Regions from separate parts of the Plantactinospora sp. WMMC1484 genome, predicted to be linked through region 1. Evidence: riboswitches for the same ligand, from Rfam matches in the RefSeq annotation. Region 1 holds a riboswitch; each other region holds the start of a gene.
What was found. A riboswitch is a leader RNA that binds a small molecule or an ion and turns the genes downstream of it on or off. The one in region 1 is predicted to bind cobalamin.
Positions count from the first base shown of each region.

Region 1 (6,678 bases):
GCCCGCCGGTCCTCGCGGGTCTTCAGCTCCCGCAGTTCGAAGACCGAGTCGATCCACCTGAAGCAGAACTCTGCCTTCCGGGCGATCGACGGGATGTTCTCCACCGCCGCGAACGCCTCGAACCGTTCCTTCTCGTCCGGAACGTAGGTGTCCAGCAGGTTCAGGTAGAACTGGACGTGCACCGCCTCCTCGAACAGCTGCCGGGATAGATAGAGGCGGCCCTCCGGGGAGTTGACGTGCTGATAGAGGTTGAGCACCAGGTTGTTGGCGACGATCGTGTCGCCGGTGGCGAAGAACGCGACCAACCGGGACACCAGGTGCTGCTCGGCGGATGAGAGCTTGGCCAGGTCGGCGAGGTCGGAGTGCAGGTCGACCTCCTCGACGGTCCAGGTGTTCTTGATCGCGTCCTTGAACCGGTCGAAGAACTGCGGATAGCGCATCGGCCGCAGCGTCAGATCCATGCCCGGGTCGAGCAGCAGGTGCCGCCCACCGACGCCGGTGCCGGGCCGGGTTTCGGAGGTGGTGGTCACTGGCAGGCCTCACAGCTTTCGGGGTTTTCCAGGGAACAGGCCAACGCCTCGTCGTCGCTGACCGCGACGATCGGCTTGACGACCGGGGTGACGGCGACGGTGGCCTGCTGGATCCGGGTCGCGGGACGCGACCGCAGGTAGTAGGTGGTCTTCAGCCCGGACTTCCAGGCGTACAGGTACATCGAGGAGAGCTTGCCGATCGTCGGCGCGCTCATGAACAGGTTCAGCGACTGCGACTGGTCGATGTACGGGGCACGGGCGGCGGCCAGATCGACAAGCGCCCGCTGCGGCAGCTCCCACGCCGTGCGGAACAGCTCCCGTACGTCGCCGGGAAGGTCGGCGATGCCCTGTACGGAGCCCTCCGCGCGCTTGATCTGCTCGCGGATCGCGGCGGTCCACAGCCCTCGTGACTTCAGCTCCCGCACCAGGTAGGTGTTGATCTGGAGGAATTCCCCGGACATCGTCTCGCGCTTGAACAGGTTGGAGACCTGCGGCTCGATGCACTCGTAGCAGCCGGCGATCGACGCGATCGTCGCCGTCGGCGCGATCGCCACCAACAGCGAGTTGCGCAGGCCGTGCGCGGCGATCGTCGACCGCAGCGCGGCCCACCGCTCCACCTGGGCGAGTTCGGCACCCCACAGGTCCGGGTGCAACTCGCCCCGCGCCGCGCGGGTCTCGGCGTACGCCGGATGCGGGCCGAACCGCTCGGCCAGCCCGGCCGAGGTCTCCAGCGCGGTCAGGAAGATCTCTTCCTGTACCCGGGTCGACAGCTCTCGCGCCTGCGGTGAGTCGAACGGCAGACGCAGCGTGAAGAACGCGTCCTGCAACCCCATCAGCCCGAGCCCGACCGGCCGCCAGCGGGGGTTCGACGCCGCCGCCTGCTCCGCCGGGTAGTAGTTGATGTCGATCACCCGGTCGAGGAACACCACCGCCGTGCGGACCGTCGCCCGCAGCCGCTCCCAGTCCACGCCGTCCGCGGTGACGTGCGCGCCCAGGTTGACCGACCCCAGGTTGCACACCGCCGTCTCACCGTCGCTGTTCACCTCCAGGATCTCCGTGCACAGGTTGGACAGGTGGATCGTGTTGCCCGGGGAGCCGGTCTGGTTGGACAGCCGGTTCGACGCGTCCTTGAACGTCATCCACCCGTTGCCGGTCTGGGCCAGCGTGCGCATCATCCGCCCGTACAGGTCCCGGGCCTTCACCGTCCGCACGGCCTTCTTCTCCGCCGCCCGGTACGCCTCGTCGAACGCCTCGCCGAAGAGGTCGGGCAGCTCCGGCGCGTCGGACGGGTCGATCAGCGACCAGTCGCCGTCCGCCTCGACCCGGCGCATGAACTCGTCCGGGATCCAGTTCGCCAGGTTAAGGTTGTGGGTGCGCCGGGCGTCCTCGCCGGTGTTGTCCCGCAGCTCCAGAAACTCCTCGACGTCCGGGTGCCACGGCTCCAGATAGACGCAGGCCGCTCCCTTGCGCCGGCCACCCTGGTTCACCGCCGCCACCCCGGCGTCGAGCGTCTTGAGGAACGGCACGATCCCGTTCGACCGCCCGTTGGTGCCCCGGATCAACGCGCCGCGACCACGGACCCGGGACCAGGAGATGCCGATCCCGCCGGAGAACTTCGACAGCTTCGCGACCTGGTGGTAGCGCTCGTAGATCGAGTCGAGCTCGTCGCGCGGCGAGTCGACCAGGAAACACGACGACATCTGGGTGTGCCGGGTGCCCGAGTTGAACAGCGTCGGCGAACTCGGCAGGTACGCCAGGCTGGACATGAGACGGTAGAGGTCGATCGCCTCACCGGGCGTCTGCGACAGTCCACAGGCGACCCGCAGCAGCCAGTACTGCGGCGTCTCCACCACCAGCCGCGACTCCGGATGCCGCAACAGATACCTGTCCGCGACCGTACGCAGCCCGAAGTACTCGAACCGACGATCACCGTCCAGGTCGACAGCGTCGTCGAGCTTGCGGGCGTTGCGGGCCACGAACGCGGCCGTCCCGTCCCCGATCAACCCCAGACCGTGGGCGTACCGGATGGACTGGCTGAAGCTCGCCACCCCTGCCCGCGCACCTCCTTGTCCACGTACGCCGCCAGCAGCCGGGCGGCGAGCTTCGAGTACTGCGGCTCCTCGCCGATCAGCTCCGCCGCCGTCTGGATCGACAACTTGTCCAACTCGGCCGTGGTCGCCCCGTCGTACAACCCGCTGATCGTCTTCGTCGCCACCCGCAGCGGATCCACCTCGCCCAGGTCGGCGACCCACCGCTCCACCGCCCTGACGATCTTGTTGACGTCCACCGGCTCGGTGTCGCCGTTACGCTTACGGACCCGCATCACCTGCCGGCGCTGCTCCGGCGCCGCCTGGTCCGGCGCGACCCGCTCTCGCGTCGCGGTCATGTCCCCCTCCTCACACGCCTGTCCACAAGGTCGACGGGCGCACGGGAGGACGCCGCCGGGCACCCTCGGCGTACCTGCCGACGGGTCCGGCTGATGGCGTCGGCCGTCCCGCGCGGCCTTCGACCGCCGCACGCGACGCGTGCGGCGCGCTGGCAGGTCTTCGGACTCGCGGGCGTCGTACTCGTCCCTACTGGCCGTCGCTTCCCAGACCCGAGGGTCCAGTGCTTCGTTGACGGCGGTCGTTCCCACTCACCGCTGCGGGGCAGTCCCGGATTCCCACCGGGTTCCCTCTTGCCTCGACCACCATGGATTGACGGTCGAACCAGCTACGGACAACACCATATATGGGCACGACGAAAGGAGAAAACACCAGATGCTGTGTCGGGCGTGTCACGGTGCAGGATTTGCGCCTGACTTCCCCAGCGTGCTGGGAGTCGGGTGCCCGCCAACGGCGACGCGGGCGGGTCGGCGGCAGGCCGGTAACCGATCAGAAGCGGAACCCGACGTCACCCCCGGTCATCCCCTGGTCCTTGACCCGCCGTAGCGGCAGGAACCCGTCTACGATGACCGTCCGCCGACCGAGCGTCGTGCCGGGTCCCCACCCCGTCTCGGTCCGGGGCATCGCATGGTGGTGACATGCCTGGCCGGCCACCGGCACGGCGGTCGGCCAGGCGGGCCGAGGTCACGGTGGGGAAATCGAGGGTGCCTGGCCGGATCCGAATCGCCAGCCTTCGACGGTGCCCTGGGCGGGGTTGTAGCTGGTGGCGCCGAGGGTGCTGTAGGACCAGCTGCCGCCGGGTGGGGCGTGCCAGTAGGACCAGTAGGCGGTGGCCGGCGGTGTGTTGACGCACGGTTCGGCGGCCGGTAGCGGTCGTCCGTTGATGCGGCAGATGAACGCGAGACCCCAGCGTTGGGTGCCGGTGACGGTGTAGCCGGCGCCTTGCAGGGCGGCCAGGCCGGTCGGTGGGTCGCCGAGGTAGCAGGCGGTCTGCACGCCAAGACCGAACGCGGTGAAGTCGACGACGACGGTGACCCCGGTGCCGGGGCTGCACGCGGCGGCGTGCGCCGGGCGGGGCGTCGGGTCGGCGGCGACCAGCCCGGCCGCGACGACGATGATGGCGATCAGTGCGGCGATGTGGCGGCGGATCGGGATAGGCACTGGTGGACCTCCCATGGTGGTCATCGGTGCGGACACGCCAGGGTCGGGGCGACCGGGTGGGAGCCGGCGGCGGACAGGGTGGCGAAGCCGCTGCCTGCCAGTCCGGGGACGGCTTGGGCGGTGGCGCGGGTCGCGGTGGCGGGGTCGTACCCGCCGTCTGTGTAGGCGATCGCGCCCCGGTTCGCCGTAGGGGCGGTGCAGCCCTGCTGGAGGCTGGTCAGGTACTGGCGAGCCTCCAACCACGGCACTGCCCGGCCGGCGGCAGCGAGCGCCTGGGCGGCCAGTCCGGTGCTGTTGGCGTTGGCCACCCCGTTCGCGGTGAACGACCCGTCGTCGGCCTGCACGGAGACCAGCCATCGAGCCGCCGCCTGAGCGACGAGGGGACGGTCGGCGGCGAGGAGTGCCTGGATCGCCAGTGCGGTGGCGTCCACGTCGCTGACGCAGGTGGCCTGGGCGAATAGCAGGGGAAAGCCGCCGTCGGGGCAGCGGGCGCCGGCCAGGAAGGCCACCGCCGCCGGGGGTGCTCCGCCCGCCCGGTCGAGTGCCAGCACCGCGAATGACTGGCTGAACATATTGCTGAAGTCGCCGAAGGCGGACCGGTCGGTGAACCTACCGGTTGGTGCCATCAGGGTGTGCAGGCGGGCGATCAGGTCGACACCGCCGAACGCTGCCGGATTCAGGCCGCGGACCTGTGCACCGAGGGCGAGTTTGGCGGTCGCTCCGGCGTACGCCTCGGTGCCGTCGCCGATGTAGCCGGTGGTGACCGCCGGTTGCGCCAACCAGGCGGTGGCGCTGGCGGCGTTCGTGTCGGCGACCTTCGCGGCGGCGAAGGCGAAGATCGCGTCGAGGGTGAGTCCCTGGTCGGGGTAGGCGACGCCGTCGAAGACGACCTCGAACCGTTCGCCGTCGACCATCTGGCGCGCGAGCCATCCTGCGGCGGCGTCGACACGGTTGAGGGTGGATTGCGCGGCGGCCGGTGGGGCGACAGCTATGCACAGGGTGAGAGTGGCGAGTACGCCGGTGACGAGGGTGCGGCTGCGGTGTCGGAGGAGGGCGGCCATCAATCGGTGCCTTTCCGGCCCGACGGTCGACGCGACCCGGGACCGCTCCCGGGCGGCTCCGACCCGTGGGCCACGACGGGTGGGGGAACCTTGCGGTACATCGATGGGTACTCGGGCTCGCGGCGTGTGTTCGCCGCCTACCGTTGCGGGCCAGCGCCGGCTTGTACCGGACTTCCCCCATCGACGCACAGGTATCATGATGTTGCAGTCAGTGTGGCCATCCGGGCTCGTGTCGTCAACGGCCGTCCTGCTGAGACTCTCCGGGCATGCGACCCTCCGGGCAGCCGAAGTCACGGATCTGCCTGTGCGGGCACGCTCTTCGGCTGGCCGCTCATACTGGCGCCCTGTCGGCGGTTGTCGGGGCGCCGGCGTGGGTCGTCGGGCGGGTTATCCGATGGCAAGGTGTACACCGATGCCGAAGAAGGCCACGGCGCTGATTCGATGCAACAGGCGGGCGGGCCGGCCGGTGGTCAGCCTGCCGGCAAGTCGGCCGGTGACCAGCCCGAGTGCGATGTCGAGGGCGAGTTGTACGGCGACGAAGACGGCGCCCAGGACCAGGAGTTGGGCGGTGACGTGGCCTCGGTTCAGGTCGACGAACTGGGGCAGGAACGCGATCGTGAAGAGGATCATCTTCGGGTTGAGCAGGTTGGTCAGCAGGCCACGACCGGCCGCCTTGACCAGACCGATCGTTGCCGGTGCCGCGTCCTGCCGGGCGGTCCGGGGATTCGCCGGTCGGCGCAGGGCCAGCAGTCCGAGGGTGATCAGGTAGGCGGCTCCGGCGTACCGGATCGTCGCGTACAGGGTCGGTGAGTTGGCGATCACGACGGAGAGCCCGGCGATCGCGACGGCCACGTGGATGATCTCGCCGACGGCGACGCCGGCCGCGGCGGCGACGCTGGCCCGGGTGCCGTAGCGGACGGCGTTGGCCAGCACGTACAGCATGTCCGGGCCAGGGGTGAGCATGAACAGGGTGATCACGGCGAGGTAGCCAACGAGGGTTCCGGCCGGCACGTACCCGAACTCGCTCACGCCAGGCCGGCCTGGCTGGCGAGGGCGCGGCGGAGCGTCAGGCGGTGCTCGCGGCGGATCTGCGCCTCCTGGTAGCGGCGGCGATCGTCGTCGGTCTCCGGCGACAGTGCAGGTACCGGTCGGGGTTGGCCGTTGTCGTCGATGGCGACCATCACCAGGTGGGCCGTGGCGACCAGGGTGGGTGGGACGGCGCGGTCCCACCGGTCGGCGGTGACGGTGACGGCGATCTCCATCGAGGACCGGCCGGCCCAGGTGATCCGGGCGTCCACGTGCACGACGTCGCCGACGCGTACCGCCTGGAGGAAGGCGGTTTCGTCGATGGCGGCGGTGACGGCCGGGCCTTCGGAGTGGCGGGCGGCGACCACGCCGGCGACGGCGTCGATCAGGTTCAGGATCCGGCCGCCGTGCACGGTGCCCATCAGGTTGGTGTGGTGCTGGTCCATGATCTGCGACAGGGTCAGCTGCGATGCGGACGGTGGGCGGCTGGGCAGAATCGTGTCGCGCACGGGTTGT
Region 1 covers NZ_CP186055.1:7,822,798-7,829,475, forward strand. Annotated here, with positions in the region: gene ACN28C_RS33485 (ribonucleotide-diphosphate reductase subunit beta) at 1-530, opposite strand, end outside; partial or broken gene ACN28C_RS33490 (ribonucleoside-diphosphate reductase subunit alpha) at 527-2,916, opposite strand; cobalamin riboswitch at 3,051-3,258, opposite strand; gene ACN28C_RS33495 (hypothetical protein) at 3,599-4,042, opposite strand; gene ACN28C_RS33500 (peptidase) at 4,096-5,136, opposite strand; gene ACN28C_RS33505 (LysE family translocator) at 5,524-6,165, opposite strand; gene ACN28C_RS33510 (acyl-CoA thioesterase) at 6,162-6,671, opposite strand.

Region 2 (6,678 bases), 2.1 Mb from region 1:
TGCCCCGCTCGGTCACGACTTCGCGGTGCTCTCCCTGTCGGACCGGTTGAAACCCTGGGCGGTGATCGAGCGGCGGTTGGCCGCGGCTGCCGCCGCCGATCTGGTGCTGGCGCTCTACAATCCGGCGTCGGCCAGCCGGCGCCGGCAGGTCGAGGCGGCCCGGCAGACCCTGCTCCGGCACCGGCAACCGGGCACCCCGGTGGTGATCGCCCGGGACGTCGGGCGGCCGGGGGAGCGGGTCACCGTCGTGCCGCTGGCCGACCTCGACCCAGCCGAGGTCGACATGCGCTGCCTCCTGATCGTCGGTTCCTCCACCACCCGATGGGACCGGCGCGCCGACGGCTCGACCGTCGTCTGGACGCCCCGCAGCTATCCGGGCTGACCGCCGGCACGGCCCCGGGCCCACCCGCTCGTCGAGCTGAGTTTCGTCGAGCTGAGTCCGGTGCTCGTCGGGGTGAATCCGGATTGAAGCTGGCCGGGGCGAGGCTGTGTCGACCGCACCTTCGACGGGGGGGTGTCGAGCCGGAAGGAGAGCTGGGGATGGTCCGGAGAGGATTGATGACGGTCGTGGCGTTGGGCGGGCTGCTCGTGGCCGGGCTGGCGGCCGGCGGACCAGCCGTGGCGGCTGTGCCGGCGGCCGGGGTCGAGCGGGCTGTGCCGGCGGCCGGGGTCGAGCGGGCCGTGCCGGCCGCCGGAGCCGAGCGGGCCGTGACGGCGGACGAGTGGGTGGGTCCGATCGACCAGTGGACGACGTTCCCGTTCGAGGATGGCTGGGAGATCTGCAACCGGACGGGGCAGATCGGGGTGGCCTTCGGGGCGTACAAGGCGTACGAGTGCCGCGACAACGGCTGGTGGACCACCTACCTGTACGTCCAGTACTACCCGTGATCCGCGCAGCGTCACCGGGCGGTCTGCGGGGACCGCCCGGCGCCGGGCCGGGCCGGCGGCAGCGCCGTCTCCAGCCAGGCGAGCGCCGCGGTGACCTCGGTGACCATCGCCGGCAGCGGGACCGGGGCCGGCCGGTCCACCAGCACCACGGGCAGCCCCAGGTCGCGGGCGGCAGCCAGCTTCGCCGCCGTGTACGCGCCGCCGCTGTCCTTGCTCACCAATACGTCGATCCGGTGCGTCACCAGCAGTTCCCGTTCCGCCGCGACCTCGTACGGGCCCCGGTCGCGCAGCACCGTCACGTTGCCCGGCAGGGGCATCGCCGGATCGTCGACCACCCGCACCAGCAGCCAGTTTCCGGTCAGGTGCAGGAAGGCGTCCAGGCCCTGCCGGCCGGTGGTGACGAAGGCCCGGCGGCCCAGCCGGGGCACGAGGGCCGCCGCGGCGGCGAGATCCGGCACCCGGTGCCAGTGGTCCCCGGGGCCCGCCGTCCAGCCGGGACGCTCCAACCGCAGGTACGGCACCCCGGTCGCCCCGGCCGCCTCGACCGCCGACACCCGCATCCGGGCCGCGTACGGATGGGTGGCGTCCACCAGGGCGTCGACCCGGTGCTCGGTCAGCCATCGGGTGAGTCCGGCCGGCCCGCCGAACCCGCCGATCCGGACCTGTCCGGCCGGCAGCCGGGGATCGGCGACCCGGCCGGCCAGCGAGGAGACCACCACCGTGCCGGGGCGGTCGACCAGTGCGGCGGCCAGATCCCGCGCCTCGGCCGTGCCGCCCAGCAGCAGCACCCGGGTCGTCACGGCGCGACCGTATCGGCCGCTCCGGCCTGGGACAACCGGGCGGCCGTCGGCTCGTGACCTCCACCACCTCCGTTACCGCCGTGCCGGGCGACGCTGTTCCCGGTCCCCGTGCGCCGGCCCGCACCGCGCGGTGGCCGGCGGACGCACCGGTTGACCGGCGGGTACGGCCCGGATACCGTCAACTTGCCATCTGCGGCGGTGTGAGGGAAGCCGGTGCAAGTCCGGCGCGGTCGCGCCACTGTGAGCGGTCCGGGGCGATGCCTCGGGTGCCGCGAGCCAGGACGCTCGGCCGTCGCAGCCTGTCGAAGGGGACGCGTCATCCCCGAGGAGGTCCCACGCGCATGTCCAGCCCCACTCCGGCCCGGCCGCTCGCCCACCCGGCGGTCTCCGCCCGGCTACTGTGGACGGCGCTCGCCGTCGTCGCCGTGCTCGCCCTGCTCACCTACCTGGTCGCGTTCGACCAGGGGGCCGTCTCCCGCAGCGGGATGTTCCTGCACGAGTTGATGCACGACGGCCGGCACCTGCTCGGCGTACCCTGCCACTGATCGGGCGACCGCCGTGCCGAACTTCTTCGCACTGCTGCTGCGTGGCCTGCTCGCAGGTCTGGTCGCCGGTCTGGTCGCCGGGACCTTCGCCTACGTCGCGGGCGAGCCGCGGGTCGACGCCGCGATCGCCATCGAGGAACAGGCGGCCGCTTCCGAGCCCGGGGCCGGGGGCGACCATCACGCCGAGGACGAGGCGCTGGTCAGCCGCGACGGGCAGCGGGCCGGCCTCTTCCTGGCCACCGGCCTCTTCGGTGCCGCGATGGGGGGCCTGCTCGCCATCGGGTACGTCCTGCTCCGCCGCCGGCTGCGGACCGCCGACGACGGCCAAGCGGCGCTGCTGCTCGCCGGTGCGGCACTGCTCGGCGCCGTGATCGTGCCGTTCGGCAAGTATCCGGCGAACCCACCGGCCGTCGGTAACCCGGACACCATCAACCAGCGCACCGGCAGCTACCTGCTGTTGGTGCTCCTCGGCCTGGTGGCCGTCTGGGCCGCCGCCCTCGGCCACCGCTCGGTCCGCCCGTCCGCGCCGTACGGGCTGCGGGCCGCGGCGGCGGTCGGCGGGTTCCTGCTGGTCACGGCGGTCGCGTACACCGTGCTGCCGTCCTTTTCGGAGGTGCCGGACGACTTCCCGGCCACCCTGCTCTGGGAGTTCCGGATCGCCTCGCTCGGCACCCAGGTGGTGCTCTGGACCGGTATCGGGCTGCTCTTCGCCATCCTGGTCGGCCGGGGTGGCCGGACCTTCCGGTCGGCGGGCCGGGACGGGCCGGCCGTCGACGGCGGCTCGACCGTCGGGGACGGGCCGGCCGTCGAGGGCGGCTCGACCGGACCGGGGCGGCCCGCCGGGATGCCGGAGGGGGCGGACGCGCCGGCAGGGCGGTGAGCCGGACCAGCCTGCACCTGGTCGCCCACGCGCACACCGCCGCCCTGCGCCGCGCGGTCTTCGGCGGCGGTGACGAGGGGCTGGACTTCGGGGGCCTGCGGGCGGCCCGCGCACTGGCCCCGGCCGGGCCGGGGCGGCCCGGGCCGTTCGGCCGGGTCGACACCTGCCTGAGCACCCCGGCCGAGGCGGGCCGGCAGACCGCGTACGCGCTGGGTCTGCGCCCCGTCGCGGAGCCGGCGCTGGCCGACTGTGACTACGGCCGGTGGACCGGGCGTCCGCTGACCGAGGTCGTCACCGGTGAGCCGGAGGCGCTGCGGAACTGGCTCACGGAGCCGCAGGCGGCGCCGCACGGCGGTGAGTCCGTCGCCATGCTGCTGGAGCGGATAGACCGCTGGTTGGCCGGGCAACTCGACCGGGGCGGCCGGCTCGTCGCCGTCACCCATCCGGTGGTGCTCCGCGCCGCGCTGGTCCGGGCGCTGCGGCTGCCCGCCGCCACCTTCTGGCGGCTGGACGTGGCTCCGCTGGCGGTCGTCCGGCTGGCCGGGGACGGGCAGGACTGGCGGCTCCGGCTGACCGCCGCCGTCCCCGAACCGGAGGATCTCGTCCCCGACGGAGCGAGATAGCGGCAGGCGCTGGCGACCCTCGGCCGCCGGCCGGCACCGGGCGGCCCGGCCGACCCGGTTAGCGCCGTCAGGCTTCGGACACCGCGCCCGGCGGCCCGGCGGTCGTCCGCTATCGGCCACCGGCCCCGCCTTGACAAGCTCGCGTGGCATCCACAATCCTCGGTTGATTGTATCGTTTCAGCCCCGGTCGCACCCTCGCCCACCACAGACCGGGTCGTATGCATATTTGGAGACCCATGAGTTCTCGAACCAGGGGAAAGCGCATTCTCGCAACCCTGTCCCGGGCCGCCGTCGCGGGCGTCTCGGTGACCGCGTTGCTGCTCGGCACCCCGGCCGCCGTCGCCGCCCAGCCGAGCGGTTCCGGCCACCGTCCGGCCGGACCGCGCCTCGAACGCCTTGACCGCGGCCTGGTCGCGGTCGCCACCACCGACGGCGTCTTCCTGAGCTGGCGGCTGCTGGGTGCCGAGGCCACCGGACGCGGCAGCACCGGCCTGACCGGAGCCGACTTCCACGTCTACCGGAACGGACGGCGGATCGCGACCGTCACCGACAGCACCAACTACCTCGACCGCGCCGGCACGGCCAACGCGAAATACCAGGTCGCGGCCGTGCTCCGTGGCCGGCCGGCTGGCCGGAGCGCACCGGTCTCACCGTGGGCCGACGGCCATCGGGACCTGCCGCTGCGTAAACCCGCCGACGGGGTGACCCCGACCGGTGAGACCTACACCTACTCGGCGAACGACCTCAGCGTCGGTGACGTCGACGGCGACGGGCAGTACGAGTACGTCGTCAAGTGGGACCCGTCGAACTCCAAGGACGTCTCCCAGGTCGGCTACACCGGCGAGGTCTACATCGACACCTACGAGCTCGACGGCACCCTGCTGCACCGCGTCTCGCTCGGCGTCAACATCCGGGCCGGTGCGCACTACACGCAGTTCCTGGTCTACGACTTCGACGGCGACGGCCGCGCCGAGATGATGTTCAAGACCGCTCCCGGCACCAAGGTCACCCGGTACGACCGTCGTGGCCGGGCCGTCTCCGAGCGGTACATCACGATGCCCCGCGAGGACGTGCGGGCCGGATACTCGCACAGCGACGACTACCGGCTCAGCCCGGAGGAGTACCGGCAGAAGCTGGTCGACCTCTTCCTCGGCTGGCACCGGCATCCGGAGGTGGTGGCCGGACGCTGGCCGGCAACCCTGGAGGAGGCCTTCGGTATCGCGCCGGCGTACAGTTACCCGCTCGCCCGGCCCGACGCCGAGGCGCTGGTCGACTACTTCATCGACGTGTACGCACCGGCCCGGAGCAGCCGTAACGCGCTCCGGTCGTTCCAGGGTTTCATCGTGGACGGTCCGGAATACCTCACCGTCTTCGACGGATCGACCGGCCGCGAGCTGCAGACCATCCACTACAAGCCCGGCCGGCACGACGACGGGCTGATGTGGGGCGACTACGCGATGAGCCGGATCGAGCCGGGCAACCGGGTCGACCGGTTCCTGGCCGGCGTGGCGTACCTGGACGGCCGCCACCCGTCGGCGATCTTCGCCCGGGGCTACTACACCAGGGCTACCCTGGTCGCCTACCGCTGGGACGGCCGGCGGCTGCGCGAGGACTGGTACGTCGACAGCGGCTGGGTGCCGATGACCAACCCGTTCAACGACGGCCCGCACGGCCGGGAGGGGACCGACCCGGAGCACGGCACCCTGACCACCCAGGGCGCGCACTCGCTGAGCGTCGCCGACGTGGACGCCGACGGCAAGCAGGAGATCATCTACGGCAGCGCCACCATCGACCACGACGGCAGCCTGCTCTACAGCTCCTACGGGGTCCTGCCACCCGGCAGCGCCGATCCGGGCGCGCGGGCCAAGCTCGGGCACGGCGACGCGATGCACGTCACCGACATCGACCCGGCCCGGCCCGGGCTGGAGATCTTCATGGTGCACGAGGGCGCGAGCTGGGCGCCGTACGGCTACGCGCTGCGGGACGCCGAGACCGGCGAGGTGATCTACGGCGGTTACACCGGGGTCGACACCGGGCGCGGCATGGTCGGCGACGTGGTGCCGGAGGAGCCGGGGTTGGAGACCTGGGCGACGGTCGTCGGTGGCCAGCCGGACGGGCCGGGTCTGCGTACCGCCGACGGTGAACTGCTGAGCACGGTGATCCCGGGGACGAACCAGAGCATCAGGTGGGCGGCGGACATGACCACCCAGATCGTCAACGGTGCCGGGGACGTCACCCCGAGCATCGACGACTGGCGGCGCGGCCGGCTGCTCACCGCCGAGGGCACCCGGACCAACAACGGTACGAAGGGCAACCCCGGGCTGGTCGCCGACATTCTCGGCGACTGGCGCGAGGAGCTGCTGACCCGGACCCTGGACAGCTCGGCAATCCGGATCCACCTGAGCACCGAACTGACCGACCGCAAGCTCTACACCCTGATGCACGATCCGCAGTACCGGGTCGAGGTGGCCCGGCAGCAGACCACCTACAACCAGCCGTCGTACCCGAGCTTCTACCTCGGCTCGGACCTCGACTGGTCCCGGGTGCCGCTGCCGCGTCGCTGACCGGCACCCGAAAAGCACCGGGGAAGACCGGCCGGAGCAGGCGGGACCCGGCGCCGCACGGCGGCGCCGGGTCCCGGCGTGCCGGGGCCGGGCGCGGTGTCCCGAGACGACAGGGCGCCGGATCCGGCAGGCCCGGGAACCGGACGGTGGAGGCGCGGCTCGTCCCCGGTGGAGGTGGTCCACGATGCGCGCCCGTCGCACCCTCGCCGCCGTCGCCGCGACCCTGGTCGGGCTGGCCGGCACCCTGCTCCTCGCACCGGCACCCGCCCTGGCCGGCAACTGGGCGGTCACGCTGCTGGATCCGCTGCCGGAGCGGCTGGAGCCGGGTCGCGCCTACACGGTCGGTCTCTGGGTGCTCCAGCACGGCTTCCATCCGTT
Region 2 covers NZ_CP186055.1:5,741,693-5,748,370, reverse strand. Annotated here, with positions in the region: gene ACN28C_RS24965 (precorrin-2 C(20)-methyltransferase) at 1-382, shown strand, start outside; gene ACN28C_RS24960 (hypothetical protein) at 541-888, shown strand; gene ACN28C_RS24955 (cobalt-precorrin-6A reductase) at 900-1,688, opposite strand; cobalamin riboswitch at 1,868-1,996, shown strand; gene ACN28C_RS24950 (CbtB domain-containing protein) at 2,030-2,233, shown strand; gene ACN28C_RS24945 (CbtA family protein) at 2,247-3,113, shown strand; gene ACN28C_RS24940 (histidine phosphatase family protein) at 3,110-3,736, shown strand; gene ACN28C_RS24935 (rhamnogalacturonan lyase) at 3,973-6,300, shown strand.
Region 2: another riboswitch for cobalamin. It lies ahead of ACN28C_RS24950 (CbtB domain-containing protein); the one in region 1 lies ahead of ACN28C_RS33490 (ribonucleoside-diphosphate reductase subunit alpha).

Region 3 (6,678 bases), 110 kb from region 1:
CAGTTGGCCAGCGCCTGCATCACCATCAGGGCCAGGGTCAGCAGCGCCAGCGGCCAGAGCCGGGAGGTGGCCGCCCCGGTCAGCGCCAACCCCACCAGGTAGCCGCCCAGGGTCAGCGCGGCGATCCCGGCGCCCTGGTTGAGCACTCCGAACAGAACGGAGAGCGCGTAGGGGGATCGGTACGCGGCCAACACCCGCAGCAGTCCGGCCGTGCCGCGCCGGCCCGGCCCGGTGTCGCCGAGCAGCCCCGGTTGCCAGCTCACCGTGCCGCCCCCGCGTGCACGGCGACCAGTCGCGACCATGCCCCGCCGGTCGCGAGCAGGTCGTCCGGGGCGCCGTGCTCGACGACCCGGCCGCCGTCGAGCACCGCCACCTGGTCGGCGCCGGCCACCGTGGAGAGCCGGTGCGCGATGACCAGCGTGGTACGCCCCGCCGTCGCCTCGGCCAGCGCCGTCCGCAGCCGCTCCTCGGTCGCGCCGTCCACACTGGAGGTCGCCTCGTCCAGGACGAGGACCGGGGCGTCGGCCAGCAGGGCGCGGGCGATGGCCAGCCGTTGCCGCTGCCCGCCGGAGAGCCGTGTGCCGCGCTCGCCGACGACCGTGGCGTAGCCCTGCGGCAGGGCCGCGATCTCGTCGTGGATCCGCGCTCTGCGGCAGGCCGCCGTCAGGTCGGCGTCGCTCGCCTCGGGGCGGGCCATCCGCAGGTTGTCGGCCACACTGCCGTGGAACAGGTACGCCTCCTGGCTCACCACCGCGGTCAGCGCCCGCGCCTGTCGCAGCGGGAGGTGCCGCAGGTCGACGCCGTCGACCTCGATGGCACCGCTGCCCGGGTCGTGGAAGCGTTGCAGCAGGGCGGCCAGGGTCGACTTCCCGGCACCGGAACGCCCGACCAGCGCGGTGGTGCGGCCGGCCGGCAGGGTCAGGTCGACCTCCACCAGCGCCGGCTGGGCGGAGCCGGGATACGTGAAGCTGACCTGTCGGAACCGCACCTGCACCGGTCCGCCGTCGCCGCGCACCGCCCGCGCCTCGGCCGGTTCGCCGACCGGCACGGGCGCGTCGAGCAGGGCGAAGATGCCGTCTGCGGCAGCCATCCCGGAGAACCCCTCGTGCCAGTAGTTCTGCAACTCCAGTTGCGGCCGGAACGCCTCGGCGGCCAGCAGCAACACCAGCAGTACGGCCGCGGCGTCCACCGCCCCGTCGGCGTGCCGCAGCCCGGCTACGGCGACCGCCAGCGCCGTTCCGGCTGTGGTGATCAGGGCGGTGGCGACGTACACCGTCGCCGAGGCGGCCAGGTCCCGCATCGTCGCCCGGTACACCCGGGCCGCCTCCGCCCGCAACCGCTCGCCGTACCGGGCACTGGCGCCCAGCGTCTTGAGCGTGGTCATCCCGTAGAGGGCGTCGAGCATCTTGGCGGCGAACGCCTCGTACGCCGCCCAGTGCGCCTTGCCACGCCGGCCGAGCAGGCGCCGGAACACCGGCCGCGCCAGCGGCAGCAGCGCGACCGCGACGCCGACGATCACCGCACTGACCGGGTCGACGACGGCCAGGACCGTCACGACCAGCGCCGGCCCCACGACGCTCACCACCGCCTGCGGCAGATAGAAGCCGACGTACGCGTCGAGCGCCTCCACACCGTCGGCGACGGCGGTGTGGATGGTGCCGACCGGGCGGGCCGACGTCCCACCGGGACCGAGTGCCAGCAGCCGGCGCGTCAGCCTGTCGCGCAGCCGCAGTTTCACCAGCGCGGCGGTCCTGGTCGCGGCGAGGTCGCGTACCCAGAGCAGCGTGCCGCGGGCGGCGACCGCGAGCACCGCGACCGCCAACGGTGCGGTGAGGTGCCCGACGGCCTCGCCGTCCACCGCCCGGCGCAGCGCCTCGGCCAGAGCGACGGCCATCACGACGGCCGCACCGGTGGCGCTCAGCGCACAGGCGACGGTGACGGCGACCGGTCCGGGCGCCTCGGCCACCAGGCCGAGCAACCGCCGCCGCACCAGCACAGCAACTCCTCCCGTCGGTGATCCCCCGATCACCGATCGTGGGCCCGCTCCACCATGCCAGCACCTGAAAATGGTTGTCAACACCTTGGTTATGGACTTCAATTTCACTAGGCTCGGCGCGTGACCGCCGTCGCCGCTCCCGGCATGCTCCGCGTCCTCTCCGCCCGCACCGAGTTCCGCTGGCTGTGGCTGGGAAACCTGATCAGCGTGTGCGGAGGCTGGTTCAGCGCCGTCGCGGTGTTCGCGATGGTCTACCAGCACACCGGCGCCGGCCTGGCCGCCGGCGCCACCCTCGCCCTGCGGTACCTGCCCGGCGTCCTGATCGGAGGCTTCGCCGGCGTCCTCGCCGACCGGATGGACCGGCGCACCCTCATGGTCGTCACCGACCTCGCCCTCGCCGGCTTCGCCGCCGCCTTCCTGCTCGCCGACAGTCCCCGGTGGATCTGGCTGGTCTATCCGCTGACACTCGTCTCGGCCGCGACGAGCTTCACCTTCCAGGCCGCCCGCAACGCCTGGATGCCGAGCCTCGTCGAGCCCGACGAGTACGTACTGTTCGGCGCCCTGGTCCAGGTCAACGGCCTACTGCTCCAGGCGCTGGGCGGCCTGGCCGGCGCAGCGGCGGTGACCCTGTTCGGCTGGCGGTGGGCCTTCGTCATCAACGCCGCGTCGTTCGTCGTCTCCACCCTGTGCACCCTGCGCGCCCGAGGCGGCCAGCGTCACGGCGACACCGGGAGCGCCCGGAAGGACGGCATCCTGACCGCCCTCGCCGCCGGCATCCGACACGGCCTGCGGCACCGGCAGATCCGCGCCCTGCTGGCCGTCGAGGCCATGTTCTGTCTCGGCCTCGGCGCGACGATCGTCACCATGACCTTCCTCGCCACCCGCACCTACCAGCTCGGCGCCGGCGGCGTCGGCTGGTTCTACGCCGTCCAGGGGATCACCGGAGCGGCCGTCCTGCTGTCGGCCGCTGCCCGCATCCAACGGCTGCCCGCCCGGGGACAACTGACCGTACTCGGCCTCTCCTGCCTGGGCGAGGGCCTGGCCACCATCGCGTTCGGGTTGGCACCCGCGGTCGGCTTCGCCCTCGCCTGCTGGGCGGTCGCCGCCGCCGCCGACGTCCTGTACGGTCCGGTGGCCATCGCCGTCCTGCTGCGCCACGCCGACAACGCGATGCGCGGCCGGCTCATGTCCCTGTGGACCGCCACCGCCACCGCAGCCCTGGCCCTGTCGTCCCTGGTCGGCGGCATCCTGGTGGACCGGCTTCCGCCCGGACTCGTCGCCGTCGGAGCCGGCCTGCTGATGGCGGTCGCCGGCGGAACATGGTTGGTGCTGCTCGGCCGAGGCCAGCTCGACACGTCCGTTCAGCCGTGAACGGCGGCGGCGCGGCCACCCTCCGCTTCCGCCGACCGCGCCGCCCGCGCCAAGCCGCCCTTCGCCTCTGCGTGGGGCCCTCCGCCTCTGTCTGGGGCGAAGACATCCCGGGGCTGCGCGCCGCGCTGTCCCGCGTCGGCCGGCCCGCACGCCACGGTGATTCCCGACGTGACCCGCGCCTCGCCGGATGCCGCCCGGACGGGACTCCCCACCGGGGCGATTAGCATGGGCCCCGCCGTGGTGTTCGGGAAGCCGGTGTGAAACCGGCGCGGCCCTCGCCACTGTGAACGGGACAGCCGTCGGCCCTCGTCGGGCAACGAGGTCACTGGGCGCGATTCGCCTGGGAAGGCCGGCCGGCGGCGCACCGCCCGTCAGCCAGGAAACCGGCCACGGCACCGACGACCCGTCCACGAGGTGCTGGAAGGCGGTCTGCGATGCGCGTGCGCGCTGTGCGGTCCCTCATGTCCTGGCGCGTTGCCGCGCCACTGTCCGTCATGCTCGTCGCCCTGTCCGGCTGTGCCGGCGGCGACGCCGAACCCGAGGCGGGCTCCGGCAGCGGCGCGGCCACCGTCACCAACTGCGGTGTCGGGGTACCGACCGGTACCCCGCACCGTTAACGTCTACACCGCCGAGCAGGCTGCGGTCTGGCTCTCCGGCAGCCTTGCCGGCCGGTCCTGGGGGCACGTACTGCCGGTGGTGCTCGCGGTGGCGGTGCTGCTGCCGGTGGCGTTACGGCTGGCCGCGTCGCTGCGCGCCCTCGAACTCGGCGACGACCTGGCCCTCGCCCTGGGTACCCGAGCCGAACCGGCCCGGGTCGGGCTGCTCGCCACGGCGGTCGTCCTAGCGGCCGTGGCGACGGCGGCAGCCGGCCCGATCGCGTTCGTCGCCCTGGCCGCGCCGCAACTGGCCCGCCGCCTCGTCCGCGAGCGCGGGCTCGCCCTGGTCACCTCGGCCGCGGTCGGTGCCGCGCTGCTGGGCTGCGCGGACCTGGCCGCCCGCCGGGCCCTCGCTCCGACCGAACTGCCCGTCGGGGTGCTCACCACGGTCCTCGGCGCCCCGCTGCTCGTCTGGCTGCTGTCCAGAGCCAACCGCGTCGGGAGGACAGGATGACCGAACTATGCGCCGCCCGGCTCGGCCTCGGCTACCACGGCCGCACCGTGGTCACCGGTCTCGACCTGCGGATCGCGCCCGGCCGGATCACCGCCGTCGTCGGGCCCAACGCCTGCGGCAAGTCGACGCTGCTGCGCGGCCTGGCCCGGCTGCTCCGCCCGGACACCGGCACGGTGCTGCTCGACGGCCGCGACATCCACCGGCTGCCGACCCGCGAGGTCGCCGCCCGCGTCGGCGTACTGCCGCAGCAGCCCGTCGCCCCGGACGGCATCACCGCCGGTGACCTGGTCGCCCGGGGACGACATCCGCACCAGACGTGGCTGCGGCAGTGGTCGGTCGCCGACGAACAGGCGGTCAGCACCGCCCTGGCCGCCACCGGCGTCACCGACTTGGCCGACCGACCCGTCGACGAACTCTCCGGCGGCCAGCGACAACGCGTCTGGATCGCCCTGGCCCTCGCCCAGGACACCGACCTGCTGCTGCTCGACGAACCGACCACCTTCCTCGACCTCGCCCACCAACTCGAGGTCCTCGACCTGCTCACCGACCTCAACACCGCCGGCCGCACGGTCGTCGCCGTGCTGCACGACCTCAACATGGCCTGCCGTTACGCCCACGAGATCGTCGCGATGCGCGACGGCGCCGTACTCGCCCAGGGTCCGCCCGCCGAGGTCGTCGACGCGCGACTGGTCGAGACGGTGTTCGGCGTACGGGCCCGCGTCATCACCGATCCGACGACCGGAACACCACTCGTGCTGCCAGAGCCGCGAACCACCCGGAGCACCCCGTGACGGCTTCCGGCGGTGCGGCCTGACAACCCGGCGGACGGGTGACTACTTCCGCTCAGACGGATCCACCGGTCACCGCCGGCAGATGTGCGAACCCGTCCCGACCGTACGCCCGACTCCTGGCTCGACCGCGCGGTGACTTCGCCGGCCGGCGCCAGAACAGGCAGGGTATCCATTGATTACCGTCGATATTTTCTAGCGTCAATCATCACTTCCCCCCTTCCCCGACCAGATGAATCCACCACCGTCGATCCTGACACCGCCGCAGATGTCGCTGCCGTGCCGGATCGTGCGGACGGCCTTTGCGAAGGACCCTCGGCAAGGGCGCACGAGACGGCGCCGCGCTGCCGTCGGTGGGATGCGCTCCACTGGACGCGTCATCCTCCCCTTGTGACGGCGTCGCAGAGTGCTGAACCCGCCAGGCGCCGTCAGCAGATGCCGCGCGTCGACGACACCTCGCCGCACAGCCGCAGCAGCCGGAATCCGGGCGTTGCCGCGACGGCGTCGGCCGGGCTCCGATCGGTCACCGCGCCCCCGCCGTGGTCCCCGACAGCTCGGCGGCGTACTCGACGAGCCGGGCGTCGAAGTCGGCCAACCACTGCCCGTCGACGAACGCCTTGATGATCCGCCGCACCTCGTAGCTCGCTTCCCCGTCGTTCAGCCGACGGAGGAACCCCAGCTCGACGACCTTGTTGAGATGGGTGTCGATCTGGTCGATCAGCCGGCCGCACGGCCGCGTCAGCGGCGACTGGGCTAGCTCACATGATGGCGTTATTGATCACGATAACCGGTTGCACTTACAGTATGGGCCGCCCCTGCCGGTATCCGGCGCCGAAGGACGGGCAGGCGGCCGATACCCACCTCGCCTAGCTGCGGAAGTGAACGCATGACCAGATTGATGCAACCACCCGACCGACAACGCCCGAGCACCTCGGCAGGTCTCCGGTGGCGCCGCCCGTCTCGCCGACACGCGAGGATCGGCGCGGGTGTGACCGCTGTGCTGGCAGTGCTCGCCTCGACGGGCCTGCTCGGACCTGTCAACGTCGCGTCGGCCACGGCGGGGCCGGCACCGGCGAGCGGCACCCGCACGGTCCTGTCCGACACCCACGTGGATGTCGTCGCGGTCGGCGCCAGCGCGGGTCAGCTCACGTTCAACACGAAGGCCGATCTCGAACGCACCGGCACCCGCCTCTACCCGGAGGACGTGATCGTCAACGTCGAGGACGCCGCCCGAACCACCGTGCCCGGCGACCCGGTCTACTCCTTCCTGGGCGAACCGGGCGACGCCGTCTGGATCGCGCCCGAGGCGCGCCGGGACGGTGTCGTGTGGCTGGGCTTCGACACCGCCGACGTCCCGGCCGGAGCCGTCGAAAGGGACAGCGTCGAGATCGCCTTGACCGGCGTCGACGGACC
Region 3 covers NZ_CP186055.1:7,714,636-7,721,313, forward strand. Annotated here, with positions in the region: gene ACN28C_RS33045 (ABC transporter ATP-binding protein) at 1-263, opposite strand, end outside; gene ACN28C_RS33050 (ABC transporter ATP-binding protein) at 260-1,996, opposite strand; gene ACN28C_RS33055 (MFS transporter) at 2,117-3,367, shown strand; cobalamin riboswitch at 3,589-3,773, shown strand; gene ACN28C_RS33060 (iron chelate uptake ABC transporter family permease subunit) at 3,950-4,477, shown strand; gene ACN28C_RS33065 (ABC transporter ATP-binding protein) at 4,474-5,268, shown strand; gene ACN28C_RS33070 (DUF4194 domain-containing protein) at 5,789-6,040, opposite strand; gene ACN28C_RS33075 (choice-of-anchor M domain-containing protein) at 6,254-6,678, shown strand, end outside.
Region 3: another riboswitch for cobalamin. It lies ahead of ACN28C_RS33060 (iron chelate uptake ABC transporter family permease subunit); the one in region 1 lies ahead of ACN28C_RS33490 (ribonucleoside-diphosphate reductase subunit alpha).